Regions from separate parts of the Streptomyces yaizuensis genome, predicted to be linked through region 1. Evidence: riboswitches for the same ligand, from Rfam matches in the RefSeq annotation. Region 1 holds a riboswitch; each other region holds the start of a gene.
What was found. A riboswitch is a leader RNA that binds a small molecule or an ion and turns the genes downstream of it on or off. The one in region 1 is predicted to bind cyclic di-AMP.

Region 1 (7,071 bases):
ATCGCGCAGCTGCTCTGCCTGGAGTACACGGACCCGGATCGGGCCGTCGCCCTGTACGTCAACTCACCCGGCGGCTCGACCGCCGCCGTGCTGGCCGTCCACGACACCCTCCGGGCGATCCACTGCCCGGTGGAGACGGCCTGCATCGGACAGGCGGGAGGCGCCACCGCGCTGCTGATCGCCGCCGGCACCCGGGGGCGGCGGCTGGCCCTGCCCGGGGCGCGGATCGCCCTGCGGGAACCGGCCCTGGAGGAGCCGGCCGAGGGCAGCCCGGGCGACCTCGCGATCCACGCGGCCGAGTTGCTGCGGCAGCGCGCCCAGCTCTCCGCGCTGCTCGCCCTCCACACCGGCCAGGAGGAGCGGCGGATCGCGGCCGACCTGGAACGGACGCTCTTTCTGACGGCCGCCGAGGCCCGGGAGTACGGGGTCGTCGACGAGGTCGTCGGCCGCCGTGGCGCCGGCCAGGCACAGTAGACGGGGGACGAAATGCCATACTCCGGACACTCGTCGTCCGAGCCGCCCGGGCCGTTCGGGCCGTTCGGGCCACCCCTGCCGGCGCTGACGCGGGCGGAGGGCGCGTTCGTCGACGCGTACCTCGATGCCGTGGACCAGCTGGGGCGGCTCAACCCGGCGCGCGCCACGCAGACGTACGGCGCGCTGCGGGCGGCTCAGGCGCTGGTCGCCCACGCGGGCGCGCTGCGGGACGCGCTGACGCTGATGCACCACCGGGGCGAACACGAGGTGCACGCCGCGACCCTCGCGCGGGCGCTCAGGGCGCTCGACGGGGAGCGCAGAGCGCGGCGCGTCTCCCTACCACCCCCACAAGCTTCCTGACCATCCGTCCGCAGGGGTCCGACCGCCATTCGAGTACCAGTCGTGGTAGTCCGAATGATGTACGTGTTCCCAGGGGTGGGACTACGGTCGAGTTGCGCGAATGTCGACCGAGCATCCGGAATATAATATTCCGCCGCTGGTACGGGCATGGTTCCCTGTCGAGATCGGGAACGCCCGGAGCCGCTGTCCACCTGAACAGACCAATGGTGGCAAACCTCACATATAGCCGTTTCCGCTCGGAATTTGATCGGGTTGTGGGTCAAGATCCCTGGGACGACAAGCCCCCGTCACCTCGGCGGGGCGGTCCGGGCGGACGCCGAGTCCTGCCGCCGCTGCGGACTTTGGTCGACAGGAGTGCTTCGGCAGGAGTGGAGGACCCGAGCAGTACGGGACAGACGGACGGAACCTCGTCCGGATGTTCCTCGGGGTGAAGCCGTTCAGCGGCCGGGAAACTTCGTCCACCCGAACCCGACAGGTCATCCTTCACAGGCGGCTGACGAAGGGTTGCGCATGAGTGCGCAGAAAAACGTCCCGTTCCTGATGAGCCGGGCGGGGGCCGTGTCGGCCCTCACCATCGCGGCGGTCGGTGGCTCGCTCCTGGTGCCGGGAGGCACCTCGGAGGCGCACGCCGCGACCGGGCACGCGACCAAGGCACTGAAGGTGGCGGCCTCGAAGAAGGGCGCACCGTACCGGTACGGCGCCGTCGGCCCCAAGCGCTTCGACTGCTCCGGGCTGACGCTCTACTCGTACAAGAAGGCGGGCAAGAAGCTCCCGCGCACCGCACAGCAGCAGTACAACAAGACGCGCAAGATCTCCGCGTCCAAGCGCAAGGCGGGGGACCTCGTCTTCTTCCACTCCCGGGGGTACGTCTATCACGTGGGGATCTACGCGGGTAAGGGGAAGCTCTGGCACTCGCCCAAGAGGGGGTCATGGGTGAAGCTGGACAAGATCTGGACCAAGAACGTGCGCTACGGCCGGGTCTGAGACCCGCGCGGCGCGCATGGCCGAAACCCGTCGCGCGTGGGCCCGCAGCGCACGTCCGCGGCGCGTGAAGCCGTAGCGCAGAACCACAGCCGGAGCCCCCGGCCGGACACCTCGAAGGAGGTCCGGCCGGGGGCTTCCGGCGTTCCGGCGGTCACGACAGGCCGCATAGAGGGCATAGAGGGAGTCAGAGGGCCGGGGCGGGTACGGAGGGCTCCCGCGCGGCCGCCGGGGCGGTGGCGGCCACCGTGGACAGCGCCCACGCGATCTGCCGGTCGGTCAGGTCCGCACGGGCCGTCAGCCGCAGCCGGGAGACGCCGTCCGGGACGGACGGGGGCCTGAAGCAGCCCACGGCGAGCCCGGCGGCGCGGCAGCGCGCGGCCCACTCCACGGCCTCCGTCGCCGAGGGCGCCCGTACCGACACCACGGCGGCGTCGGGGCGGCGGGCGGTGAAGCCCTGCTCCGTCAGGCCCCGGTGCAGGGCCAGGGCGTTGCCCCGGACGCGGGCCGCGAGGTCCGGGGTCCGGCGCAGCAGCCGCAGGGAGGCGAGCGCGGCCCCGGCGGCCGCCGGGGCGAGTCCGGTGTCGAAGATGAAGGTCCTGGCGGTGTTCACCAGGTGGTCGACGACCTTCGCGGGGCCGAGCACCGCGCCTCCCTGGCTCCCCAGGGACTTGGACAGCGTCACCGTCGCGACCACGTCCGGCGCCCCGGCGAGACCGGCCGCGCGGAGGGCGCCCCGGCCGCCGTCGCCGAGGACTCCGAGCCCGTGGGCGTCGTCCACCAGCAGGGCCGCGCCGCTCCGCGCCCGGCAGATTCCGGCCAGGGCGGCGAGTGGGGCCGCGTCGCCGTCCACCGAGAAGACGGCGTCGGTGACCACCAGGGCGGGTCCGCCGGGGTGGTCACCGAGCGCGGAGCGCACGGCGGCCGGGTCGGCGTGGGGGACGATCGCGGTCCGGGCGCGGGCGAGCCGGCAGCCGTCCACGATCGAGGCGTGGTTGGCCGCGTCGGAGACGATCAGGGAGCCCCCGGTGCCGAGCGCGGTGACGGCGGCGAGATTGGCCGCGTATCCGGACGACAGGACGAGGGCGGCCTCGAAGCCGCAGAAGGCGGCGAGTTCGGCCTCCAGTTCGGCGTGGAGCCCGGTGCTGCCGGTGACCAGCCGGGAGCCGGTCGAGCCCGCGCCCCAGCGGTGGGCCGCGTCCGCCGCCGCCCCGGTGACGTCGGGGTGCCGGGCGAAGCCGAGGTAGTCGTTCCCCGCGAGGTCCAGCGGTCCGGGGCCGGCGGGGCGCGGACGGACCGCACGGACCAGCCCGTTCCGCTCCCGGCGGCCGGCCTCGTGGTCGATCCACTCGAAGGGGTCCTGGTTCATGGTCGTCGGATCCTCTTCCGGGTCGGGCGCGGGGCGGGCCGTACGTCTCCGTACCGCAGGCGGAGTCACTCCTTCCGCACCGGGTGTGCGGACCCCTCCGGCACGGCGGTTTTGTCCATGGTCCACAGACCCTAACCGGGTCGGGCCCATGGGGGGATGTGTCCATGCGCACACCTCACCGGGGTGTCTGTTGTGGAGTTCCGCCTTTCCCCGGACACGTTCCGTGCGTCAGGATCGGCGCCATGGACCTGCTGAACACGCTGGTGGAGAAGGGGTTGCGGCGCGAGCTGCCGACCCGCGACGAGGCCCTCGCCGTCCTGGCGACCTCCGATGACGACTTGCTCGACGTGGTCGCCGCTGCGGGCAGAGTGCGCCGCCAGTGGTTCGGACGGCGGGTGAAACTCAACTATCTCGTCAATCTCAAGTCCGGGCTCTGCCCCGAGGACTGCAACTACTGCTCCCAGCGGCTCGGGTCCAAGGCGGAGATCCTCAAGTACACCTGGCTGAAGCCGGAGGAGGCGTCGAAGGCGGCGGCCGCCGGGGTGGCGGGCGGCGCCAAGCGGGTCTGCCTGGTCGCCAGCGGGCGCGGTCCGACCGACCGCGATGTCGACCGGGTCTCGCGGACCATCGAGGCCATCAAGGAGGAGAACGAGGACGTCGAGGTCTGCGCCTGCCTCGGGCTGCTCTCCGCCGGGCAGGCCGACCGGCTGCGGGAGGCCGGCGCCGACGCGTACAACCACAACCTCAACACCTCCGAGGCCACCTACGGCGCCATCACCACCACCCACACCTACGCGGACCGGGTGGACACCGTGCGGCAGGCGCAGTCGGCGGGCCTCTCGGCCTGTTCGGGCCTGATCGCGGGGATGGGCGAGAGCGACGAGGACCTGGTCGACGTGGTCTTCTCGCTGCGCGAACTGGACCCGGACTCGGTGCCGGTGAACTTCCTGATCCCGTTCGAGGGCACCCCGCTGGCCAAGGAGTGGAATCTGACGCCGCAGCGCTGTCTGCGGATCCTCGCGATGACCCGGTTCGTCTGCCCGGACGTCGAGGTCCGCCTCGCGGGCGGGCGCGAGGTGCATCTGCGCACGCTCCAGCCGCTGGCGCTGCACCTGGTGAACTCCATCTTCCTCGGGGACTACCTGACCAGCGAGGGCCAGGCGGGCAAGGCCGACCTGGACATGATCGCGGACGCGGGCTTCGAGGTGGAGGGCGCCGGGGAGACCACGCTGCCGGAGCACCGGGCGGCGGGCGGCTGCGGCTCGGTCTGCGGCTCCGGGGGCGGGGGCGGGAACGAGAGCGGGAACGAAAGCGGAAGCGAAAGCGGGAGCGGCTCGGGCGGCGGCTGCGGTACGGCGGGGAAGAGCGGCGTCCCGGAGGTCACCGAACCGGCGACCGCTCCGACCGGCGCTCCGACCGGTGGCCCGACCGGTGGCCCGACCGGTGGCCCGACCGGCGGCCCTACCAGCGGCCCGCGCACCGATCTGGTGACCGTGCGCCGCCGTGGCGCGGGCACGGAGCTGGCGCCCAATGCCTGAGACGGCACCGCTGTCGCCCGCCGACCTGCTCGCCCTGGACCGGGCCCACGTCTGGCACCCGTACGGGCCCATGCCGGGCCGGGAGGACCCGCTCGTGGTGGAGTCCGCGTCCGGGGTACGGCTGCGGCTGGCCGGACCGGTCCACGGCCACAGCGAGCTGATCGACGGCATGTCGTCGTGGTGGTCGGCGATCCACGGCTACAACCACCCCGTCCTCAACGAGGCGGCCCACGGCCAGCTGGCGCGGATGAGCCATGTGATGTTCGGCGGGCTGACCCATGAGCCCGCCGTCCGGCTGGCGGCCACGCTGGTGGAGATCACCCCCGAGCCGCTGCGGCACGTCTTCCTCTCCGACTCCGGCTCGGTCTCGGTCGAGGTCGCGGTGAAGATGTGCCTCCAGTACTGGCGTTCCGCCGGCCGGCCGGCCAAGCGGCGGCTGCTGACCTGGCGCGGCGGCTACCACGGGGACACCTGGCAGCCGATGGCGGTCTGCGACCCGGACGGCGGGATGCACCGGCTCTGGCAGGGGGTGCTCCCCGAGCAGGTCTTCGCGGACGCGCCGCCGTCGGAGTACGACGAGGGGTACGCGCAGCGCCTGCGGGATCTGATCGCGCGCCACGCCGACGAGCTGGCGGCGGTGATCGTGGAGCCCGTGGTGCAGGGCGCGGGCGGGATGCGGTTCCACTCCCCCGCGTATCTGCGGGTGCTGCGGGATGCCTGCGACGCCCATGACGTACTGCTGGTGTTCGACGAGATCGCGACCGGCTTCGGGCGGACGGGCACCCTCTTCGCGGCGGACGCGGCCGCTGTCGCGCCCGATGTGATGTGTCTGGGCAAGGCGCTGACCGGCGGATATCTCAGCATGGCGGCGACGCTGTGCACGAGCGCGGTGGCCGAGGGCATCTCCCGGGGCGAGGTCCCGGTGCTGGCGCACGGGCCCACGTTCATGGCGAACCCGCTGGCGGCGGCGGTCGCGAACGCCTCGATCGGGCTGCTGCTGGGCCAGGACTGGGCGGGCGGGGTCAAACGGCTGGAGGCCGGGCTGCGCGAGGGGCTGGCGGGCGCCGGGGAGCTGCCGGGGGTGCGGGACGTACGCGTCCTCGGCGGGATCGGCGTGATCCAGCTCGACCGGCCGGTGGACATGGCGGCGGCGACCCGGGCGGCGGTCGGTGCGGGGGTGTGGCTGCGGCCGTTCCGGGACCTGATCTACACGATGCCGCCCTATGTGACGGACGACGAGGATCTGGCGCGGGTGTGCGCGGCGATGCGGGCGGCCGCGGTCGCGGTCGCGGCCTGAGCGGTGCCGGTCGGGTGACCGGCACCGGGTGAGTCACCCCTGTCGGGTGGTTCGAGCGATCGAGCGACCGCTCGATATCGACTGGAACGAGTGAGAGGCAGTACGGGAACGTGTCCGTCATCGTGGTCTCGGGAACCGGGACCGAGATCGGGAAGACCGTCGTCACGGCGGGGCTCGTCGCCCTGGCCGCCGGGCGGCGGGTCGCCGTGGTGAAACCCGCGCAGACGGGGGTCGCCGCCGGGGAGCCGGGGGACCTGGCCGAGGTGCGGCGGCTCGGCGGCCCGGCGCACGGCCTCGAACTGGTCCGCTATCCGGAGCCGCTGGCGCCTGCGACGGCGGCCCGGCGGGCGGGCGTGGTCGGACTGGACGCGGAGCGGATCGCGGACCGGGTCGCCGCGCTGGCCGGGGCGCACGACCTGGTCCTGGTCGAGGGCGCCGGCGGGCTGCTGGTGCGCTTCGACGAGCGGGGCGCGACCCTCGCGGACGCGGCCCGGCTGCTGGCGGCCCCGGTGCTGGTGGTGGCGGCCGCCGGGCTCGGCACCCTGAACGCGGTGGCACTGACCGGGGAGGCCCTGCGGGCCCGGGGGCTCGACCAGCTCGGCGTCGTGGTCGGCAGCTGGCCCACCGCTCCCGGCCTCGCCGAACGGTGCAATCTGCGGGACCTCCCGGAGGCGGCCGGGGCGCCGCTGCTCGGGGTGGTGCCGGAGGGCGCGGGCGGGCTGGCCCCGGCGGAGTTCCGGTCGCGGGCCGCCGGATGGTTCGCTCCGGAGCTGGGCGGGTACTGGGACGCGGCGTCCTTCGCCGCCGCCCTGGACGTCGACAGGGGCGTGCTGGGTGACAACAGCGGTGCAGTGGGTACGGAGGCTCTCGCGGCCGCGCTCCACTGACCGCGCCGGGGCGGCGCTCCACCGGCGCCCGCTATCGACGCCCAACGCCGACATCCGCCGCCGACATCCGCCACCGACGGCCTACGGCGATACCCGGCGCCGCGTCCGGCGGGCGTCGGGATCCCTGCGCGATCTACGCTGGACGGATGCGCGCACAGGTCAGCG
Region 2 (7,071 bases), on a different contig from region 1:
TTGTCCGGGGTGGCGTCCAGGTCGAACATGGCCTGGTCGATCAGGCGCTGCTCGGTGGCGTCGTAGCCGACCAGCTCGGGGCCGATCTGCTCGATGACCGCGAGGACGGCCTTCTCGACGCCCTTGCCGAGGTAGCGGTTGGGGTCGCCGTCACGAAGCTCGATGGCTTCGAAGGCACCGGTCGAGGCGCCGGACGGAACGGCAGCACGACCGGTGCTGCCGTCGTCGAGGCCGACCTCGACCTCGACCGTGGGGTTGCCTCGGGAGTCCAGGATTTCCCGGGCTACGACGACGTCGATGGACGGCACGAGCATCTCCTTCTGGGATGTGACGCATGGAGTGCAGGGCCGCGATCGGCCTTGCGACAAGAGCCTAACCGGCGGGCGGGGTCCGTCCCCTCGGATGCCCGACCGCTGGGACGAAAAAGATAAAGAAATACAGCAGGGCGGGGCAAAACGCCGCAAAGCTACCGCTCAGTAGCGGTTGGTACGAGGGATCGGGCCCGGGAAAGGCCGGAGCCCCGGTCCGGCGCGAACGGGGGGAAGCGCGCCGGACCGGGGCGGTCCGTGGCCCGGGAAGCACCCGGGGGGCGGGTCAGCGCAGGTGGAGCTGCTGACCCACGTAGATGACGTCGGCGTTGTCGACGATGTCCTCGTTCAGCTGGAACAGCTTCTGCCAGCCGCCCTTGACGCCCTTGGCCTCGGCGATGGAGCTGAGCGTGTCGCCGGCCTGCACCGCGTACTCGCCGTCGCCCTTGAGGAAGCCCTTGGCCGGGGCCTGGGACGGGGCGGACTGCTGCTGCACCGGGGCGGCGGCGGGGGCGCGCTCGGCGGAGCGGGTCACCGGGGCCTCGGCGCGCTGCTGCGGGGCGGCCTGCTGCTGGGGCGCCTGCTGCTGCGGGGCCGGCTTGGTGGCCTGCTTCGGGGCCTGCTGCACCGGGGCGGTGGTGGAGCCGCCGCCGTACGGGGTGCTGGAGAGGCCCACGCCGCACTTCGGCCAGGCACCCTTGCCCTGACCCGCGAGGGTCTTCTCGGCGATGGCGATCTGCTGCGACTTGCTGGCCTTGTCGGCGGTCGGGGCGTAGGCGGTGCCGCCGTACGCGGCCCAGGTGGAGGCCGAGAACTGGAGGCCGCCGTAGTAGCCGTTGCCGGTGTTGATGGACCAGTTGCCGCCGGACTCGCACTGGGCGACCTTGTCCCACTCGGCGGCCGTGGCGGCGGTGGCGGTGCTCGCGCCCATCAGCGGGGCGGCGACAGCGGCGCCGGTGACACCGGCGAAGGTCACGACGCGGACGGCCTTGGACGGACGGCGGTGCTTGCCCTTGCCGGAAAACAGCATGGAGATCTCCCTCACCGACGCCTGCGAAGTGAGCTGTCGGGTTCGGGCCAAGTGAGTTGCCCGGCCGTGCGACTGGCGCACGGCTTCACCCCCAGCCGGTTCGACTGCTGGGCGAACGGTTCACGAACCGTTCGTCAGCGGCCGGGACCGGCGCAAACCTTGGGTCCCCCGCTCCTGCCTCCGGCGCTGTGAGCGTCGTGTTTCCCCCCGACCGACGGCAGGATTCGGCGTGACGGTCGACGGTGCCCGCTGTGGCGAGCGGTCAGACCGTACGCACAGCCCTCCCCGATGTTCAAAGATGAACATCGGGGAGAAATCGCCCATCTCACCACTCCGGATCTTGACGTTTCCGCAGGTGAGGCCTGGAATTCAATATTCCGGATCGAGCCGGGGCAGAGATTTCGCAAAGAGACCCTTGTCTCATTTCTGCAAACCAGGACAAACCCCGGCGCAACTACTGCTGCGCGGCGCTGAGATCCAGGCTCTGACCAGGGTGGATCAGGTCGGGGTCGGCGCCGACCTCCTTCTTGTTGCGCTCATAGAGGGAGTTCCACCCGCCCTCGACCTTCTCGGCCTCGGCGATGGCGGAGAGGCTGTCGCCCGGCTGGACGGTGTACGCGGACGGCGAGGTGCCCGCCGCGCCGGTCCCGACCGTGACACCGGCCTTCTGTGCCGCACCGGACAACGCCGCGCCGTCGCGGGCCGCGTCGCCGCCGCGCGAGGTCTGCGGGGTGTCGGCCGCCCGGTCCCGGACCTCGTCCGAGGCGGCCGTACCGGCCGGTGAGGAGGCGTCGGCCGCCGGGGTGGTGCCGTCGGCCGCCTCGTCGGCGGGTGCGCCCCGGTGCTTGCCGCCGCCCGCCGGGGCCTCGGTACCGGAGCCGGTGGTGCGGTCGGGGCCGTTGCCGACGCCCTGGGTACGGGCCGGCGCGGGGTCGGTCCCCTCGGTGGCGCCCTCCGTGCCCTTGCCGCCGCCCCCGCCCGACGCCTTCGCGTCCGGGGTGGCGGTGTCGCGGGCGGTGCCGCTGTCGGCCGACTTCCCGGCCTCCTGCCCGGCCGCCTTCCCGGCCTTCTCCGGCGCCGTGGCGGACCTCTTGGCCGGCTTCCCGGCCGCGGGGGCCTCCGAGGTGGTCTTCCCGGCCGCGCCCGTGCCCGTACCGGCGTCCGTGCCTGTACCGGTGCCGGAGGCGGTCAGACCGGCCATCTCGGCGCACGTGGCCCACGCCTTGGCGCCCTGGGCCGCGAGAACCTTCTCGGCCACGGCTATCTGCTGGGCGCGGCTGGCGAGATCGGGGCGGTCGGCGATGTCCAGACCGCCGAAGTTCTCCCAGGTCTGCTGCGACAGCTGGAGACCGCCGTAATAACCGTTGCCGGTGTCGGCGCTCCAGGCGCCACCGCTCTCGCATTCGGCCACGCGGTCCCATGTGGCGGACTCGGCGGCGGTCGCCGAGCCGGCGCCCAGGAGCGGGATCGCGATGGCCGATCCTGTCACTCCCGCCGCGACGACGAGTGCCGGAGCCTGACGGGGTCGGCGATGTCGACCATTCCCGGTGAGCATGCGGTTGCCTTTCGCGAGACTGCTGAGACGGGGTGAACGTAGCCGCAGTCGAACATCAGTCACAAGTCGATGCAGCGGAGATCACGCGAACATCACGACCCTGACGGCTCGTCAATTCCCTGCGCTCTCCCGCCGAAATCGAACTCAACGGGCAGGGTGCGCAATCCCCGCATAATCAGGCCACCGCGCCACCGCAAATCGGACGGATCCGCCGCGAGTCGGAGGTCCGGCAACCGGGTGAAAAGGGTCGCCAGCGCGGTCTGCGCCTCCAGCCGCGCGAGCGGCGCCCCGAGGCAGTAATGGATGCCGTGCCCGTACCCCAGATGCTGGCTGTCCCGCCGCGACAGATCCAGCACGTCCGGCCCCTCGAACCGCTCGGGATCCCGGTTCGCCGCGGCCAGCACCACCAGCACCGGATCACCCACCGCGATCGCCTGACCACCGATCACCAGCGGCTCCGTGGCAAACCGCCACGTCGCCATCTCCACCGGCCCGTCGTACCGCAGCAACTCCTCCACCCCGGTCTCCAGCAGACCCCGCTCACCCGCCGCCAGGGACTCCTGGAGCCGGCCCCGCTGCACCGGGTCGCGCAGCAGCGCGAAGGTCCCGTTGCCGATGAGATTGACCGTGGTCTCGAAACCGGCGAAAAGCAGGATGAAGGCCATCGCCGCGGCCTCGTTCTCCGTCAGATGCTCCCCGTGGTCGCTCGCCCGGATCAGACCCGAGATCAGATCGTCCCCGAGATCGCCGCGCTTGCGGTGGATCAGCTCCAGCAGATACCCCCGCATCTTCTTCACCGACCGCGCGACCCCACCGCGCGGCCCGCCCCCGTGCCGGATCATCATCCCGGCCCAGTCCCGGAAGTCGTCCTGGTCCTCCGGCGGGACACCCAGCAGATCGCAGATGGCGTAGATGGGGAGCGGGAACGCGAACTCGTGGATCAGGTCCGCCTCCCCCTTCTGCGCGAACCCGTCGATCAGCCGGTCCGTCAGCTCCTGCACCCGGGGCGCGAACTCCGCCACCCGGCGCGGAGTGAACGCCTTGGAGACCAGCCGGCGCAGCCGTGTGTGATCCGGCGGGTCGATATTGAGCAGGTGCGTCATCAGCTCGGCCTTGCGCTCCCCCGGGATGCCCGTCTTCCCCTTGGCGTGCGCGGGCTCCGCGTGATGCGCCGGATTCTTCGACAGCCGCTGATCGGCCAGCGCCTGCCGGGCATCCGCGTACCGGGTCACGAGCCACGCCTCGACGCCACTGGGCAGCCGGGTCCGGTGCACCGGGGCGTGCTCGCGGAGCCAGGCGTAGGCGGGGTACGGGTCGGTCGCGAACTCCCAGGTGAAGAGTTCGGGGGCGGGGGGAGGGGTTTCGCTCACCCTTCGACGGTATCCGGCCATGGTGGAGAACGGCTGCGGTAGGGGTGTGCGGTGCGGTGGGCCCGCGCCGCCTTCTCCCGGGTACGGGTACGGGGGCGCCCGGCCGCTCCGGCAGCGGTTCACGCGGAGACGGTCATCAACCTGGCCGACCGGTCGAACTCCGGATTCATCGGCAGGAAGCTGGACGGGCTTCGGGAGAGTCTTGCCCCGCTCCTGTCCGATGCCCGAGCCTCGGACCTGGATCACCGAATCGCGGCGCTGTCGCGTACCGCATGACGAGAGGGACACGTGCATGAGTGACGGTCGGATCTTCCGCGAGGCGTGGATTGCCGGTGTGACCAAGCACTACCCCGGCGAGCCGAAGCCCGGTTACGTCACGCCGTGGGACCAGACGCCCGAGTGGGAGCGCGCAGCCGCCGCAGCCGTCTACGGGCAGGTGCGCGACTTCATCACGACCAGCGACGGTCACGCCGCACGGCTCACCCGCGAGCAGAAGGGCCGCTTCGTCGCGATCTGCTGGACCGCGCAGATGTTCAAGCACTTCGAGGACCCGAAGCCCGGGTACGTCGCCGACTGGGCCGACCTGCCCGCGTGGCAGCAGCAGACGGACGCGGACATCTTTGAAGCCATCGAGCGGGCCGTCTGACCCCGGGAATGGCAAGGCCCTGCCCGGCCCGTGTCGGTACGAAGGGCTGCACCCCCTTCCCTGGCACGGGGTACCGGCCGCCCGCGCCCTGCGCGAGGGTGGCCTCGCGCTGCGGGGCCCGTGTCGGTACGGGGTCCCGCACCCCCTTCCCCGGCACGGGGTACCGGCCGCCCGCACCCTGCGCGAGGGTGGCCTCGCGCTGCGGGGCCCGTGTCGGTACGGGGGCCCGCACCCCCTTCCCCGGCACGGGGTACCGGCCGCCCGCACCCTGCACGAGGGTGGCCTCGCGCTGCGGGGCCCGTGTCGGTACGGGGGCCCGCACCTGTCTTCCCCCCGCCTGGGGTACCGGTCCGCCTGTGCCGGCTGTGTGGGTGGGGGGTGCAGGGTCGCCCCCGCAGGGGATCGGCGGAGGCCGACCCGCACAAAACTTGGTGAGTACGCTCGCCGACCCCGAGGAGGTGAGCCCGGAGGCCCCGCCAACCCGCACCACACCCGGTCCCGGGCCGACCCGCACAAACCCGCCTCGCCGTCGACCCGAGCAAAAACCAGCCCCGCCGGCGATTGAGGCGCAGGGGTTCGGGGACTGGTCCCCGACGATGGCCCGCACACTGCGGGACGTTCGCCTGTGCGGCTGGGCAGGGTGCTGGTCCGTCCTCAATCGCCGGACGGGCTGGATTTGTTCGGGTGGTCCCGGGGCCGGGTGTGGTGCGGGTTGGCGGGGGCCTCCGGGCTCACCTCCTCGGGGTCGGCGGACCGAAGGCCCACGGTCAGCGCGAGCAGGACTTCCCGCCGATCCCCTGCGGGGGCGACCCTGCACCCCCCACCCACACAGCCGGCACAGGCGGACCGGTACCCCGAGCCGGGGAAGAAGGGGTACGGGCCACCCCGTCGACGCGGGCGGGCAGGGCCCCGGATTGCGCGTTCCCCCGCCGTCCGGGATGGGCATCTTGGATGGGAAGGGAGACTTCCATGGACTTGACCCCTTTCCGACCGTCACCGGGCCGCCGGTGTGAACACTGTCTCGCAGGCGTCTACTTCTTCGGCCGGTGCGGCCGGTGCGGCAACACCTGGCAGCGCGTCCGCATGATCGGCGCCGTGGTCGAGCTGACCGAGCCGTGCGCCGACCCCGAGTGCCACGGCTCCGTGAAGGTGACGACGGTGTACGACGACGCGGGCCACCCGATGTCCATCGAGCGCGGCCCGTGCTCGTCCGGACTCCACTGACCTGAGGCCGGTGGCGGCCCGTTCCCGCAGGCGATCAGCGGTGGCCCTCAGGCACGGGAGATGCGGATCACTCTGTAGTTCGGGTAGTGGACGGTCTTGTACGGGACGCTGGACCGGTCCCCGAGGTTGTTTCCCAGCTCGGCGGTCCCGCCCTCCCGCAGCTCCGGATCCGTCACGGTGTAGGTCAGAGGTATGTAGTCCGGTGTGTCGGCGTTGGCGTTGTTGAGCGCGTCGATTCTGGCGGTGAGGGTTTGCGCGAACCCCTGAGTGGGCTCGTTGTCGGTCAGCACGGAGGCGTGGCTCGACGGCCCCAGCACATGCTCCAGGCAGGTGGCCAGATCGTTGGGTGCTGCCAAATGGATCCACGGTCCCGGGTGCGGCACGAAAATGTCGGTGTGCGGCACATGGTGGCCGAACTCGGCAATGGACGCCCTGTTCGCCACCACCGAATTCTCGGGGAGCCCCGCAGCGCGGAGGGCCCTGCCGATAAGGGTCTGCGCCATCGGCATCATGTCCGGGTCGTAGGCCGACACCTGCTCACGGTCATTCGCGAGAGCGGCCAGGAAGTTGATCTCGCCAGGAGTGATGCCGTTGATCGCGCCGGTGACGGTGTTACGCACCCTCGCCATCGCCTCGGCTTGCGTGTACATCTCATCTTCATCCGCGGCCATCTCCCCGAGCCGGTTCAGCATGTTCTCGGTAAAGCCACGGTTCGCGAAGTGCGCGAGGGCGTCTCCCCGACTCTCCAGAAACAGCTCTTCGGTCCCGCCGTTCTCCACCGTGTCGTAGATGATCCGCTGGATCGCCGGCTGCCCGGCAACGCGCCCGCCCGTACCCCCGGCCTGCTGCTCCGAGGAGGAGACTGCCGACGGGGGCGACACGGACATCGCCCGTCTCGCGTTGGCCTCGGCCTCGCGTTCGAACCGGTCGGACGGGTC
Region 3 (7,071 bases), on a different contig from region 1:
GGTCTGAGACCACCTCCGGGCCGGGCCCTCGCGGGTCCGGACCGACGCGCCCGGGGCCGGGCCCCGACCATCCCGGCCCCGGGCCGCACTCCCCGCCGGACCCCGGGGGCACCGACGCGCCCGCGCGGTGTCCCCGAGTCCGGCACGCCGGGCCGCGGCTCCCAGCCGACCACGGGGGCCGCGGCTTTCGCGTACCCGGCCGTCCACCGCTGAGCCAGCCGCCCACCGCGTACCCGGCCGCCGACCGCTGAGCCGGCCGCCGGCCCGGGGCCCGGACCTCAGGGGCGGGGCCCGGACCTCAGGGGCGGGCCGTCGCCAGCCGGGGCGCGCGGCGGGCCGGGCGCGGGCCGCCGGGGAAGCGCAGCCGGTGCGCCCCCGCGCTCCGCTCGGCGTGCAGCGCGGTCAGGGCCCGCGCCCGCTCCGCGTCGCCGCGCGCCACCGCGTCCAGGATCGCGCCGTGCTCGGCCCAGTACGCCAGCGGCTCGGCGGGCGGTTCCACCGCGTACATCCAGGCGATCCTGTGCCGCAACTGGGTGAGCAGGGCGATCAGCCCGGGGCTGACGGACGCCTGCGCCAGCGTCTCGTGGAACCAGCCGCCCAGCGCCCGCAGATCCTCGCCCCCTCCCCCGCGCGCCCGCTCCTGGCCCAGCCGGACCAGGCCGCGCAGCACCCGCAGATGCGCCTCGGTGCGCCGGCGGGCCGCGCGCGCCGCGCCCAGGGGCTCCAGCAGCATCCGGGTCTCCAGCAGATCGGCGGCCTCCTGTTCGGTGGGCTCGGCGACCTGCGCCCCGGCGTGCCGCCGGATGACCACGAACCCCTCGGATTCCAGGGTGCGCAGGGCCTCGCGGACGGGGATGCGGGAGACGCCGTAACGGCGGGCGAGCCGCTCCTCGGCGAGCCGGGCGCCGCGCGCGAGGGCCCCGGAGACGATGTCGTCGCGGATCGCCGTGCAGACCGAGTGCGCCGGAACGCGCATGACCGAACCTCCGCTGTGGTCCGCCGCTGTCCGCCCGGGTTCCGTCGGGCCGCCGCCACGGCCCCCTCGGGGCAGGGGTCGCCGGCCGCCCCGGGCCGCGCGGCCCTGTGCCGCGCGTTCGGCGACTCTATTGCAGGGAGCGCTCTTTCTCCGTGGGGCCGCGTCCGGCGCCGCCTTCTTCCGGCCAGCCCTTGGGCCCCCGGCGGCGGAACCGGTACGGCGGAGTACGCCGAAGGCCCCCGGCGTGCTCGCCGGGGGCCTTCGGTGACGCCGTGCACGGGGCCGCGAGGGCCGTACGGGCGCGGTGGGCTCAGATGTTCACGTCGTGCGCGCGCAGATAGGCGACGGGGTCGACGTCGGAGCCGTAGTCGGCGCCGCTGCGGGCCTCGAAGTGCAGGTGCGCGCCGGTGGAGTTGCCGGTCGAGCCGGCCAGGCCGATCTGCTGGCCCGGCAGCACGCTCTGCCCGGTGGTGACGTTGAGGGAGTGCAGATGCCCGTACTGGGTGTACGAGCCGTCGTTCATCCGGATCACGACGTTGTTGCCGTAGGCGCCGCCCCAGCCGGCCTCGACGACGGTGCCCGCGCCCACGGAGACCACGGGGGTGCCGAGGGCCGCGTGGAAGTCGATGCCGGAGTGGCTGCCGGAGGACCAGTAACCGCCGCCCGCCTGGTACGCGGTGGAGACGTACGAGCCGGCGACCGGGGCCTGGTAGGCGTTGAGCCGCTTGCGCTCGGCCTCGCGGGCGGCGCGCTCGCGGGCCTCCTGGGCCTCGCGCTCCCGGGCCTCGGCCTTGCGGCGGGCCTCCTCGGCGGCCTCCTCGCGGGCGATGGCCGCGCGCTTCTGGGTGACGGCCTGGTCGGCGACCTCGTCGGCGATGGAGTCGGCCTCGGCGTCCGCCGCGAGAATCATGAAGGTGCCGGTGTCCTCGGAGGAGGACGCGGGGGTGGCGGACGTGTCGTTCCCGGCGGCGGCGGCCGGGGAGGCGAGGGTTCCGCAGACACCCGTGGTGGCGAGGGTGGCGACGCCGGCGATGCGTGCGCCGTTGCGCGACACACGGCCCGGAGCACGGTGTTTCCCGGTGGAGCGGGTCAACGCCATGGAGAGGCTGATCCTTTCCTTCCTTCTCGCCTACCGGGTTAGCTGACGGGTTCGGAGCAGGAAGGTCTCCTACGGGCCCCTCCGCGCGGAGCGAAGGCGTCCGATTCACCCCTGGGGACGGTGGGTCCCCGGCTCCCCCGGGCTCGCACCCGGTGGGGACTCGGCGATGACTGTCCGTGCCACGGATGCGGCGTACAGCGGGCGAACAGCCGGACCGACGCTACGGTCGCCGCCGCCGGTTCGCCAAACAGACGGCGATTTTTGTTGGCTATGCCACAGCCCAGAAAGGCCAGTTCCCCATGACTTCCCATCAAAAATGGACAAAGAGCAGGAAACCCCGGCGATGTGGAGCGCATCACCGGGGTCATCTGTCGCCCTGACCCACCCATACCGGGCAGAACAGGGCAGGGGAAACGGGTCAGCCGGTCACGACGGTGACCTCGCCGATGCCCAGCGCCTTGGCCGGCTCCGCGATCTGCGACGCGTCACCGACGAGCACCGTCACCAGCCGGTCCACCGGGAAGGCGCTGACCACCGCGGCGGTCGCCTCCACCGTGCCGGTCGCCGCCAGCCGCTCGTACAGCCGCGCCTGGTAGTCGTCGGGCAGGTACTGCTCGACCTGGTCGGCCAGCGTGCCCGCGACGGACGCCGCCGTCTCGAACTTCAGCGGCGCCACCCCCACCAGGTTCTGCACGGCGGTGTCGCGCTCCGCGTCGGTCAGCCCCTCGGCCGCCAGGGTGCGCAGCACCTGCCACAGGTCCGCCAGCGCGGGGCCGGTGTTGGGCGTGTCCACGGAGCCGCTGATGGCGAGCAGCGACACACCCGTGCCGTCGGGCGCGGAACGCAGCACCTGCCCGAAGGCGCGCACGCCGTAGGTGTAGCCCTTCTCCTCGCGCAGCACCTTGTCGAGCCGGGAGGTGAGGGTGCCGCCGAGGCAGTACGAGCCGAGCACCTGCGCGGCCCACACCGGGTCGTGGCGGTCCCCGCCCACGCGGCCGATCAGCAGCTGGGTCTGGACCGCTCCGGGGCGGTCCACGACGATCACCCGGCCGGTGTCGTCGGCGGTGACCGGCGGTACGGGCAGCAGGTCCGCCTCGTCGCCGGTCCACTCGCCGAGGGTATCGGCGAGCACCTTGTCCAGGTCGATGCCGGTGAGGTCGCCGACGACGACCGCGGTGGCGGTGGCGGGCCGGACATGGGTCTCGAAGAAGCGGCGGACGCCCGGGGCGTCGATCCGGGCGACGGTCTCCTCGGCGCCCTGACGGGGCCGCGACATCCGCAGCTCGGCCGGGAAGAGCTGCCGGTACAGCTCCTTGGCGGCCCGGCGGGCCGGGTTGGCGGTCTCGTGGGGGATCTCGTCCAGCCGGTTGTGCACCAGCCGATCGATCTCCGTGTCGAGGAAGGCGGGGGCGCGCAGGGCCTCCGCCAGCAGTCCGAGCGCCTTGGCCAGCCGGGAGGCGGGGACCTCCAGGGAGACCCGTACGCCGGAGTGGTCGGCGTGGGCGTCCAGCGTGGCCCCGCACCGCTCCAGCTCGGCGGCGAACTCCTCCGCCGAGCGCTTGTCGGTGCCCTCGGTCAGGGCCCGGGCCATGATCGTGGCGATGCCGTCGAGGCCGTCCGGCTCGGCGTCGAGCGGGGCGTCGAGCAGGATCTCGACGGCCACGACCTGCTGGCCGGGACGGTGGGAGCGGAGCACGGTGAGCCCATTGCCGAGGCTGCCGCGCTCGGGGGCGGGGAAGGCCCAGGGCCGGGCCTCGCCGGCCTCGGGCAGCGGGTGGAACTCCATGGTGGTCAGCGGCTCGGCGTCGGTCACTGCCCCGCCCCTTCCTCGTCGGCGCTGTCGGTGGTGTCGGCGGTGTCGGCGGGCTGCCCGGTGGCGTCGGCGGCGAGCGGCTCGTAGACCAGCACCGCGCGGTTGTCGGGGCGCAGCCGCTCCGCCGCGGCGGCGCGCACCTCGTCGGCGGTGACCGTGAGGATGCGGTCGACCGCCGTCAGGGCGAGCTGCGGGTCACCGAAGAGGACCGCGTACCGGCACAGTTCGTCGGCGCGGCCGGCGACGGTGGAGAGCCGGTCCAGCCATTCGCGCTCCAGCTGCGCCTGGGCGCGCTCCATCTCCTCGGGGGTCGGGCCCTCTTCGGCGAAGCGGGCCAGCTCCTCGTCGACGGCGGCCTCGATCCCCTCGACCTCGACATCGGCGGAGGTCTTCACGTCCAGCCAGCCCAGCGAGGGGGCTCCGGCCAGCCGCAGCAGGCCGAAACCGGCGGCGACGGCCGTGCGGTCGCGGCGCACCAGGCGGTTGTGCAGCCGGGAGGACTCGCCGCCGCCGAGGACGGTGAGCGCCAGGTCGACGGCGTCGCAGGCGCGGGTGCCGTCGTGGGGCAGCCGGTAGGCCGCCATCAGCGCGCGGGCGGGCACCTCCTCCTCGACGACCTCGCGCAGCTGCTCGCCGATGGTGTCGGGGAGGCTGCCGTCGCGGGGCTCGGGCTTGCCGTCGTGGGCGGGGATGGAGCCGAAGTACTTCTCGATCCAGGCGAGGGTGCGCTCGGGGTCGATGTCGCCGACGACCGACAGCACCGCGTTGTTCGGCGCGTAGTAGGTGCGGAAGAACGCGCGGGCGTCCTCCAGCGTCGCGGCGTCCAGGTCGGCCATGGAGCCGATGGGCGTGTGGTGGTACGGGTGGCCGTCGGGGTAGGCGAGGGCCGTGAGCTTCTCGAACGCGGTGCCGTAGGGCACGTTGTCGTAGCGCTGGCGGCGCTCGTTCTTGACGACGTCGCGCTGGTTCTCCATCGACTCGTCGTCGAGGGCGGCCAGCAGCGAGCCCATGCGGTCGGCCTCCAGCCAGAGCGCCAGCTCCAGCTGGTGGGCGGGCATGGTCTCGAAGTAGTTGGTGCGCTCGAAGCTGGTGGTGCCGTTGAGCGAGCCACCCGCTCCCTGCACCAGTTCGAAGTGGCCGTTGCCGTGGACCTGCTTCGAGCCCTGGAACATCAGGTGCTCGAAGAGGTGGGCGAGGCCGGTGCGGCCGGGGACCTCGTGGCGCGAGCCGACGTCGTACCAGAGGCAGACCGCGGCGACCGGGGTCAGGTGGTCCTCGGAGAGCACCACCCGCAGGCCGTTGGCCAGCCGGTGCTCCGTCGCTGTCAGGCCGCCCGAACCGGCCTGAGCTGTGGCCGTGTGACCCATGGGCATGTACGTCCCTTCGATCGCGATGCTGTTGGGGTGTTGTTTTCCCAGCGATGCCACTGTATGCAAGCGGACCGACACCTGGCGAAGTCCGGCGGATCGTACGGCACCTCTCCGGGCCGCGCCGGGACGGGTGGAAGGGGCCCGCGGGCCGGGCGGCGGACGGCCCGCGGGCCTTCGGCGGTGGTCCGGCGGAGGTGTCGGCTCAGGTCCGGCGGAGCGGGCGCCCAGGTGTCGTTCCCCGGGTCGCGGTCGGTGTTGTCAGTGCGACGGGCCACAATGGTCGGCGTCAGTTCCCGATCCGGTACGTGAAGGAGCAGCAGCCGCGATGGCCCGCCGCAGCACGAAAACCCCGCAGCCCGATTTCGAGGAGAAGATCCTCGACATCGACGTCGTCGACGAGATGCAGGGCTCCTTCCTCGAATACGCCTATTCGGTGATCTACTCCCGCGCGCTGCCCGACGCGCGGGACGGGATGAAGCCGGTACAGCGCCGCATCGTCTACCAGATGAACGAGATGGGGCTGCGCCCCGACCGGGGCTATGTGAAGTGCGCCCGTGTCGTCGGCGAGGTGATGGGCAAGCTGCATCCGCACGGTGACGCGTCGATCTACGACGCCCTGGTGCGGATGGCCCAGCCGTTCTCGATGCGGGTCCCCCTCGTCGACGGCCACGGGAACTTCGGTTCACTGGGCAACGACGACCCGCCGGCCGCGATGCGGTACACCGAGTGCCGGATGGCTGACGCCACGTCGCTGATGACCGAGTCCATCGACGAGAACACGGTGGACTTCTCGCCCAACTACGACGGTCAGGAGAGGGAGCCGGTCGCACTGCCCGCGGCCTACCCCAATCTGCTCGTCAACGGCTCGTCCGGCATCGCGGTCGGCATGGCGACCAATATGCCGCCGCACAATCTGGGCGAGGTCATCGCGGCCGCGCGCCATCTGATCCGCTACCCGGGCGCGGACCTGGAGACCCTGATGCGGTTCGTCCCGGGTCCGGATCTGCCCACCGGCGGCCGGATCGTGGGCCTCGCGGGCATCAAGGACGCGTACGAGACCGGCCGCGGCACCTTCAAGATCCGTGCCACGACGGCCGTGGAGGACGTGACGCCGCGCCGCAAGGGCATCGTCGTCACCGAGCTGCCGTTCTCGGTCGGCCCGGAGAAGGTCATCTCCAAGATCAAGGATCTGGTCGGGTCGAAGAAGCTCCAGGGCATCGCCGACGTCAAGGACCTCACCGACCGTGCGCACGGGCTGCGGCTGGTCATCGAGATCAAGAACGGTTTCGTCCCCGAGGCCGTGCTGGAGCAGCTCTACAAGCTGACCCCGATGGAGGAGTCCTTCGGGATCAACAATGTGGCGCTGGTGGACGGGCAGCCGCTGACGCTGGGGCTGAAGGAGCTGCTGGAGGTCTATCTCGACCACCGCTTCGAGGTGGTGCGGCGGCGCAGCGAGTTCCGGCGGAGCAAGCGGCGCGACCGGCTGCACCTGGTCGAGGGGCTGCTCGTCGCGCTGCTCGACATCGACGAGGTGATCCGGACCATCCGGTCCAGCGAGAATTCGGCGCAGGCGAAGGAGCGGCTGATCGAGCGCTTCAGCCTCTCCGACATCCAGACGCAGTACATCCTGGACACCCCGCTGCGCCGGCTGACCAAGTTCGACCGGATCGAGCTGGAGTCCGAGCGGGACCGGCTCACCGGCGAGATCGAGGCGCTGACCCGGATCCTGGATTCCGACGCGGAGCTGCGCAAGCTGGTCTCGGGCGAACTGGCCGCGGTGGCGAAGAAGTTCTCGACGGAGCGGCGCACGGTG
Region 4 (7,071 bases), on a different contig from region 1:
GGACTTCGTCGCCCGCGAGCAGGAGCTGCTGCACCACATGTGGCAGCGGAAGGCGGTGGCCGTGCCGGCGCTGACGTACGCGGCACGGGCGACGGGCCGGGTCCGGGTGCCGCCGCCGCACCGGGACTACGAGGTGTACAACCCGTACCGCGTCTGAGACGAACGGGCCGGGAACGGGCCGGCGGCCCTGGCATCGGGGGGTTTGCGCCAGGGCCGCCGGGGTCCGGAGGGTGGGTCGCCCCACTGCGGCGCGAAGCCGCAGGCGGACGAAAAACCGCTGATCAGATGGGCAGGCCCTTGGAGCGCAGCCAGGACATCGGGTCCATGGCGGAGCCGCCGGAGGTCTTGACCTCCATGTGCAGGTGGGCGCCGCTGGTGTTGCCGGTGTCGCCGACGCGGCCGACCATGTCGCCGGTGGAGACCTGCTGCCCGGCGCTCACGGTCATCGAGTGCATGTGCGCGTACATGATCTCCGTGCCGTCCGACAGCTGGAGAATGACCTGGTAGCCGTACGAGCCGGACCAGCCGGCCGACTTGACGGTGCCGGTGCCGACGGCCTTGAGCGGCGTACCGGCCGGGGCCGCGAAGTCCAGACCGGTGTGCTGGCCGGAGGACCACATGGGGCCGGACTGCCCGTAGGTGGAGGTGAGGGTGTACGAGGAGAGCGGCATCGAGAAGCTGCCGGCGAGGCGCTTGAGGCGCTCCTCCTCGGCCTTGGCCTTGGCTTCGGCTTCCGCCTTGGCCTTGGCCTCCTTCTCGGCCTTCTCCTTGGCTTCCTTCTCCGCCTTGGCCTTCGCCTGGGCTTCCTTCTCGGCCTTCTCGGCCTCGGCGGCGGCCTTCTCGGCGGCATCGCGCTCGGCGGCGGCGCGGGCGGCGGCCTCGGCGCTCGCCTTCTGCTCCTCGGCCTGGTCCAGGATCCGGGAGCGCAGGGCCTCGGCGGCGGTGGCCTGCTCGGACCCGGCCTCCTGGGCCACCAGTCCCATCGCGGCGTAGGAGGCACTCTCGTCGCCCGCACCGGAGGCGTTGTCGCCGTCCTCGGACATGAAAGAGCCGACACCGGGTAGAGAAGAGGCGTCGGGAAGGGAGATGGAGACCGCAGGCTTGTCCTGCGCGGTGGCGATACCGCCGGCGCCGACCGCCGCGATCACACCGACACCGAGGACGGTGGAGCTGCGGGCGAGACCGCCGCGCTGCTTCATCACCTTGTTGCGGTGGCGTCCACGGACAGGGCGAATCGTTTCGGCGGTGGGGTTCCACACGCCGGGGGTCGGAGCGGCCCCTTCGTCACTGAAGACCCCGGACTTGAACGGAGCTTCCGGGGCAGGGGTGTTGGACGCCACTGAGGCGCACTCCTTTCCTTCCTTCTCGCCTACCGGGTTAGCTGACGGGTTCGGAGCAGGAAGGTCTCCTACGGGCACCCGCCACCGCGAAGAGCACGGTGGATGGAGCCCGATTCACCCCAAGAGGTGGTTCCCCGGTTCCCTTGCGGGATTCGGCGCGTGCGCACGGTGCCGCCCTGACGACGGCTGGGACGACCGCGCTGCGTTATCGAACGTTAATAGACGGGCGGTCCTTATTCCAAGTTGTTCAGGACGATCTTTAATCTCTTTGCCATGGACTTAACGCCACATAAGCGGGCGGAGTCGGGCGACTTGAGCCACCGTCGGGCGGAGAGCCCTATCTGACGGTGCGTCAATTGTTATCGGATGGCACTGCTCCGGCTACGGAGCGTGCGACCCTTTATGCCGCCTTGACGTCAGGGGCCGCAGAACGGAGCGCTCGTGCCGGGTCCGGTGCCCGGCGGAGGGCTCCGCCGGGGGGCGGGCCACCGCGAGCAGCGCCATGTCGTCCGTCGACCCGCCGCCGGTGTGCCGGCGTACGTCGTCCAGCAGTTCGTCGAGGAGTTCACCGGGCCCGGGGAAGACCCGCCCGGCCAGGCGGACGGCGGGTTCGTAGAAGTGCCCCTTCGCGTCCCGCGCCTCGGAGAGTCCGTCGGTGTAGAAGAGCAGCGTCGCCCCCGGCGGCAGCGGATGCTCGCCGACCCGGTCCGGCCAGGCCCCCAGTTCGACCATGCCCAGCGGCAGCGCCGCCTCCGCGGGTTCGAGGACGTCCAGCGCGCCGTCCGGATGGAGCAGCAGCGGTTCGGGGTGTCCCCGGTTCACCAGCCGGACGGTGCCCGAGCCGTGCGGGATCTCCGCGAGGACGGCGGTGGTGAACGCTTCGACGGCGTCCAGGGTGTCCCGGCGCCGGGCCTCCCGGAGCAGCGCCCGCTCCAGCCGTTCGGTGACCCCTTCCAGGGTGGCCTCCTGCTCCGCAGCCTCCCGGAAGGCCCCGATGGCGACGGCGACCGCCTCCACCGCGCCCAGCCCCTTGCCCCGTACGTCGCCGACGACCAGCCGGACCCCGTGCGGGGTGTCCTGGACGGCGAAGAGGTCGCCGCCGATGAAGGCGTCCGCGAGCGCGGCCTCGTACCGGGCGGCGATCCGCAGCCCGCCGATCCGTTCCGCCGGGGTGGGCAGCACGGCGCGCTGTGCCGTCTCGGCGATCACGCGCGCGGAGGCCAGCCGCTCGCTGCCGCGGGTGATCACCCGGTTGATCACCAGGGCGAGGATGGAGACCGTGATCACGGTGAGGAGTTCGGTGTAGGCGGGGGACTCGTCCGCCGTCCCCTTGTGGAAGTGGATGGCGAGCACGCCGAGGACGGCCGCGATGCCGGTCACCAGGGTGGCCCGGAAGGAGAAGAAGGGCGCGGCGATCAGCGGGGCCGCGGTGAACATGGGGGCGGCGGTGAACCGGGGCGGGGTGACGAGGTCGAAGACCACGCCGGCCACGAGCATCAGCGCGGGCAGCATCCGGACGAAACGGCGGCCGCCGTATCCGCTCTGCTGCTCTGGCTGCGCCAAGGGGATCTCCTGACCGGGTCCGCCGACCGCCGCGGACACGGTGTCGCGCTCCCCTCAGGCTTGCCGCAATCGGCGGCGGAGGCGAGCCGCCGCCGTCCAAGTGGGCGAGCGGGGGCACCGGCGCGGGCCTGCGGCGAGGGGGAACGCGTAAACGACCTCGGCCCGGCACTTCACGAGGAAGTGCCGGGCCGAGGTCTTCAGTAGCGGGGACAGGATTTGAACCTGCGACCTCTGGGTTATGAGCCCAGCGAGCTACCGAGCTGCTCCACCCCGCGTCGGTAAACCCAACTCTACGCCATGCGGAGCAAGATCCACACCACTTTCCCCGGCGGTTCGTCTCCGGGCCGCCGCGCGGGTCGGGCGGCGGCCCGTGACGGGACCCCTGGGAGGCAGGATCCCGCCGGGCACGGCCCCGGGAGCGGGGGTCGGACGGTTCATGGCAGCGCGCGAAGACGCGTCACAAGAAGAGCGGAAGAAGAGCGGAAGCGGAAGCGGGGGGCGTGTACGGACCCGGGGGCCGGACGGGCGCGTCCCCGCTCAGCGGAACGTCCTACGGCTGGACCGCGCCCGCGAGTCCGGCGACGGGGTCGGTCAGGACGGCGAGCTGGTCGGTGGCGGGCGCGGCGACCTGGCCGGGCACATCCGTGACGGTGGTCAGCTGGTGGAGCTGGCTCAGCTCGTTGACACCGGTCAGCAGCTGCTCGACGGCGGAGCCCTGCGGGGCGGGCGCGGCGGGGGCCGCGGGGACGGGTACGGGGGAGGCGAAGGCCCCGGCGATGGAGAAGACGGAGGCCCCGGCCGCGAAGGCCACGGCCGCGAAGGCGCGCTGTGTCTTGGTCATGCCGGGACAAACGGCCGAAAGAGGCTGGAGTCACGGGCCCGGTACGGGGATTGACCCGCACGAGGCCGGGGCGACCACCGGAGTGCCGACCGGATTCGTCCGCCGGTAGGCCGGTCCGTACATCCGTCCGTCAGCGTGGCGGCCGCCGGTCCACTCGTACGCCGTCCGGAGCACCCCGCAGGGGGCGAAACGGGTGAACTCCCGCACCCGTCTGGCGCAACCGTTCGTTTCGCTGGCCTACTTCGGGGCGGTCTGCCCGTATTTCGGGTGACGTGATCACCCATGTGAAGCGTGCCGTTCTGGCCGCCGTCTGTCTTGTCCTTCCGCTCTCCCTCGCCACCGCCGCCGACGCGGCGCCACCGCCCGTACCCCCGGCCGCCGTCTCCGAGGCGGCCCCGGCCGCGCTCCCCGGCGCTCCCACCGCTCCCGCCGCACCCCGGCTGCGGGCGCAGACCGCGCGGCTCGGGGTCGCCGTCGGCGGGCTGGCGGTCGGCACCGAGAACCGGACCGGTTACAACCGCGACCTCTTCCGCCACTGGAACGCCGGGCTCGATCCGGCCGATGGCTGCAACACCCGTAACGAGGTGCTGATCGCGGAGGCCGTGGAACCGCCGACCGTGGGGGCGCGGTGCGCGCTGACGGGCGGCGCCTGGTGGTCGTACTACGACGAAGTACGGGTGACACCGGCCGGTGCGCTGGACATCGACCACATGGTTCCGCTGGCGGAGGCGTGGGACTCCGGCGCGTACGGCTGGACGCCGGCGCGGCGGGAGGCGTACGCGAACGACCAGGGCCAGTCCACCTCGCTGATCGCGGTCACCGCGCGCTCGAACCGGGCCAAGGCCGACCAGGACCCGGCGCAATGGCTGCCTCCGGCCCAGGGCGCGCTCTGCCGGTACGCGGCGGAGTGGACCGCGACCAAGCTCCGCTGGGGGCTGACCGTGGACGAGAACGAGCAGGACCGGCTCTTCTCGATCGCCGCCGGGTGCACGACGACCGAGGTGGTGTGGGAGACGGCGCCATAGGACCGACGCTGCGGACCGGTGGCCCGCGCACGCTCCTCAGGGGCGTGCCGGGCCACCGGCGTGTAGGGATTCAGCCAGCGGGAACCTCCGCCACCACCACGTACAGGGTCACGGTGGCGAGGAACGGCCCGGTGGCCAGGTGGTCGAGCAGATCCCGGCCGGCACCGGCGGTGAGATACCCGGCGGCCACCGCCCGCTCGGTGTTCCGCTTCAGCCCGAGGACGGCATCGGCCGCCTGGACGTCACGGAACACCGACACCACCGGGAGCACGGTCGGCACGGTGAAACCGGCACCGGCGGCGAGCCGGGCGAGTTCCCTGCCGAGGGTTCCGTTCCGGATCGCTTCGTCGGCGATGTAACGGGTGTACGCGCGGGAGACCGCCCGGTCGGGGTGGTCGAGGGCGAGCGAGTCCCAGTCGGGCTCACCCATCACGATCCGGCCACCCGGCCGCAGCACCCGCCGGACCTCGGCCAGGACTGCGGCCGGATCGGCGGCATGCTGGAGCGCCCGGTCGGTACGGGCCCGGTCGGCGCTGCCGTCCTCGTACGGCAGGGTGTGCATGTCGGCGACGGCGATCTCGACGCCGGGCAGTCCGGCGGTGCGCTCCCGGGCCCGCGCGGCCATCTCCTCGTCGATGTCGACGCCGATCACCCGCCCGCTCCCGCTCCCGTTCCCGTTCGCGGCACCGGCCATGGCGCCGAGGTCCGTGCCCGGTCCGCAGCCGAGGTCGAGCACCGTGTGACCGGGGCGGATCGCCAGGGCATCGAGCATCAGCCCCTTGTAGGCGCGGCCGGCGTCGGAGGCGGCGACCCGGTCGAGATAGCGGACCTCGTCGGGCCGGACGGACTCGAAGACCCGCTCGGTCACGCGCGCCATGGACCGCGCCTCCCGCTCCAGGACGGCCCGCCCCCGCTCGGTGATCCGCACGGGCCGCGCCCGGCCCTCCCCCGGCAGCGACTCGACCAGTCCCTTGCCCTCCAGCCGCGAGAGTGCGCCGTAGAGACTGCCGGGGCCGAGACGGTTGCCCGACAGCCGCTCGATGGCGGCGTTGATCCCGTATCCGTGCAGCGGGCCGTCGATGAGGGTGCAGAGTACGAGCGTCTGGGCGTCCTGGGTGGCCATGGGGCCAGGTTGCTACGCGACGCGTACTACGCACCACGTACTATCCGGCCAACCATGATCCGGCCATGGGCCGAGGGGCCTGTGCGCGCCACCCGTACGGGGACCGGGCCGCCCGCCTACGATCCGGATCGTTCCCACCCGCCGCCGAAGGAGCATCCGCGCATGGCCGCCACCCCGCTGACCGCCGCCGAACTCGACCACGCCCTGACCGGCCTCCCCGGCTGGACGGTCGAGGACGGCAGACTCACCGCGACCTTCAAGGCCGAACGGGCGAACGTCCCCGCCCTGTACGCGGCCGTCGCCGCCGCCGAGGACGAGGCGAACCACCACGCCGAGGTCCGGATCCTCTACGGAACGGTCGGCTTCGCCCTGAGCACGCACGACGCCGGGGACGCGATCACCGCGCTCGACACCGCCATGGCCGCCAGGCTCACCGCTCTCGCGACGGGGCACGGGGCCCGCCCGGCGGCCGGCTGAGGGGAACGGCCGGGCTATCCGGGCGGGCCTGCGGACGGCCCTTCGGACGGGCTTCCGGTCGGACTTCCCGGTCCACCTCCGGTCGGACCTCCCGCCGGGCAGAAGGCCGCTTCCGCCGCCTCGCGGGACCCGGTGGCCCACTCCGCGTTGGCGTTCACGACAAAGGAGCGCCCGTTCCGCTCGTCCAGGTACATCCCGGAGCGGGACCCGTGGATTCCGCCCGCGTGCCCCCAGACGACGGCCCCGCACGACAGCTCCTGCCGGCCGAGGCCGAGCCCGTAGCGGGCGCCGCCCTCGGCGCTCGCCACGGTCGTGGTCAACGCCTTCTGCTGGGCGGGGGGCAGCAGCCGCCCGGACATCAGGGCGCGGATGAACCGGTGCAGATCGCCGGTGGTGGAGATCATGTCCCCGGCGGCCCAGCCGGAGGAGGCGTTCAGCCGGTCGACCTCGTGCACCCGCCCGGCGGGGTCGCCGAACGGGACCTTCGTGTAGTGCCGCCCCGACGGCTCGGGCAGCGCGGTCGCGTGCCGGGGCAGCGAGGTGGCCCGCAGCCCCAGCGGCCGCAGGATCCGCCGCTCGACCTGGTGTTCGTAGGAGGTGCCGGTGACCTTCTCGATGATCATCCCGGCGAGGATGTACTCGGTGTTGGAGTAGTTCCAGCCCGTGCCGGGAGCGAAGTCGGGGGCGCTGCGCATGGCCCAG

Region 2: linked by a shared signal. The riboswitch ahead of SYYSPA8_RS33855 (transglycosylase family protein) and the one ahead of SYYSPA8_RS15345 (C40 family peptidase) in region 1 are both predicted to bind cyclic di-AMP.
Region 3: linked by a shared signal. The riboswitch ahead of SYYSPA8_RS35495 (M23 family metallopeptidase) and the one ahead of SYYSPA8_RS15345 (C40 family peptidase) in region 1 are both predicted to bind cyclic di-AMP.
Region 4: linked by a shared signal. The riboswitch ahead of SYYSPA8_RS19590 (M23 family metallopeptidase) and the one ahead of SYYSPA8_RS15345 (C40 family peptidase) in region 1 are both predicted to bind cyclic di-AMP.

The regions. Positions count from the first base shown of each region.
Region 1 is NZ_BSBI01000005.1:387,631-394,701, forward strand. Features, by position in the region: gene SYYSPA8_RS15335 (ATP-dependent Clp protease proteolytic subunit) at 1-474, shown strand, start outside; gene SYYSPA8_RS15340 (hypothetical protein) at 487-834, shown strand; cyclic di-AMP (ydaO/yuaA leader) riboswitch at 1,180-1,341, shown strand; gene SYYSPA8_RS15345 (C40 family peptidase) at 1,345-1,818, shown strand; gene SYYSPA8_RS15350 (8-amino-7-oxononanoate synthase) at 2,003-3,184, opposite strand; gene bioB (biotin synthase BioB) at 3,427-4,722, shown strand; gene SYYSPA8_RS15360 (adenosylmethionine--8-amino-7-oxononanoate transaminase) at 4,715-6,019, shown strand; gene bioD (dethiobiotin synthase) at 6,130-6,906, shown strand; gene SYYSPA8_RS15370 (VOC family protein) at 7,053-7,071, shown strand, end outside.
Region 2 is NZ_BSBI01000019.1:103,332-110,402, forward strand. Features, by position in the region: gene eno (phosphopyruvate hydratase) at 1-314, opposite strand, end outside; gene SYYSPA8_RS33855 (transglycosylase family protein) at 595-1,338, opposite strand; cyclic di-AMP (ydaO/yuaA leader) riboswitch at 1,342-1,534, opposite strand; gene SYYSPA8_RS33860 (transglycosylase family protein) at 1,793-2,827, opposite strand; gene SYYSPA8_RS33865 (cytochrome P450 family protein) at 2,986-4,284, opposite strand; gene SYYSPA8_RS33870 (hypothetical protein) at 4,556-4,909, shown strand; gene SYYSPA8_RS33875 (hypothetical protein) at 5,879-6,133, shown strand; gene SYYSPA8_RS33880 (eCIS core domain-containing protein) at 6,181-7,071, opposite strand, start outside.
Region 3 is NZ_BSBI01000022.1:13,905-20,975, forward strand. Features, by position in the region: gene SYYSPA8_RS35485 (HPr family phosphocarrier protein) at 1-7, shown strand, start outside; gene SYYSPA8_RS35490 (GntR family transcriptional regulator) at 299-976, opposite strand; gene SYYSPA8_RS35495 (M23 family metallopeptidase) at 1,287-2,075, opposite strand; cyclic di-AMP (ydaO/yuaA leader) riboswitch at 2,089-2,251, opposite strand; gene SYYSPA8_RS35500 (M16 family metallopeptidase) at 2,494-3,861, opposite strand; gene SYYSPA8_RS35505 (M16 family metallopeptidase) at 3,885-5,261, opposite strand; gene SYYSPA8_RS35510 (DNA gyrase/topoisomerase IV subunit A) at 5,584-7,071, shown strand, end outside.
Region 4 is NZ_BSBI01000008.1:19,611-26,681, forward strand. Features, by position in the region: gene SYYSPA8_RS19585 (PrsW family intramembrane metalloprotease) at 1-157, shown strand, start outside; gene SYYSPA8_RS19590 (M23 family metallopeptidase) at 282-1,340, opposite strand; cyclic di-AMP (ydaO/yuaA leader) riboswitch at 1,352-1,508, opposite strand; gene SYYSPA8_RS19595 (PP2C family protein-serine/threonine phosphatase) at 1,722-2,903, opposite strand; tRNA gene SYYSPA8_RS19600 (tRNA-Met) at 3,105-3,178, opposite strand; gene SYYSPA8_RS19605 (hypothetical protein) at 3,454-3,744, opposite strand; gene SYYSPA8_RS19610 (HNH endonuclease family protein) at 4,017-4,769, shown strand; gene SYYSPA8_RS19615 (methyltransferase domain-containing protein) at 4,840-5,892, opposite strand; gene SYYSPA8_RS19620 (4a-hydroxytetrahydrobiopterin dehydratase) at 6,055-6,369, shown strand; gene SYYSPA8_RS19625 (serine hydrolase domain-containing protein) at 6,384-7,071, opposite strand, start outside.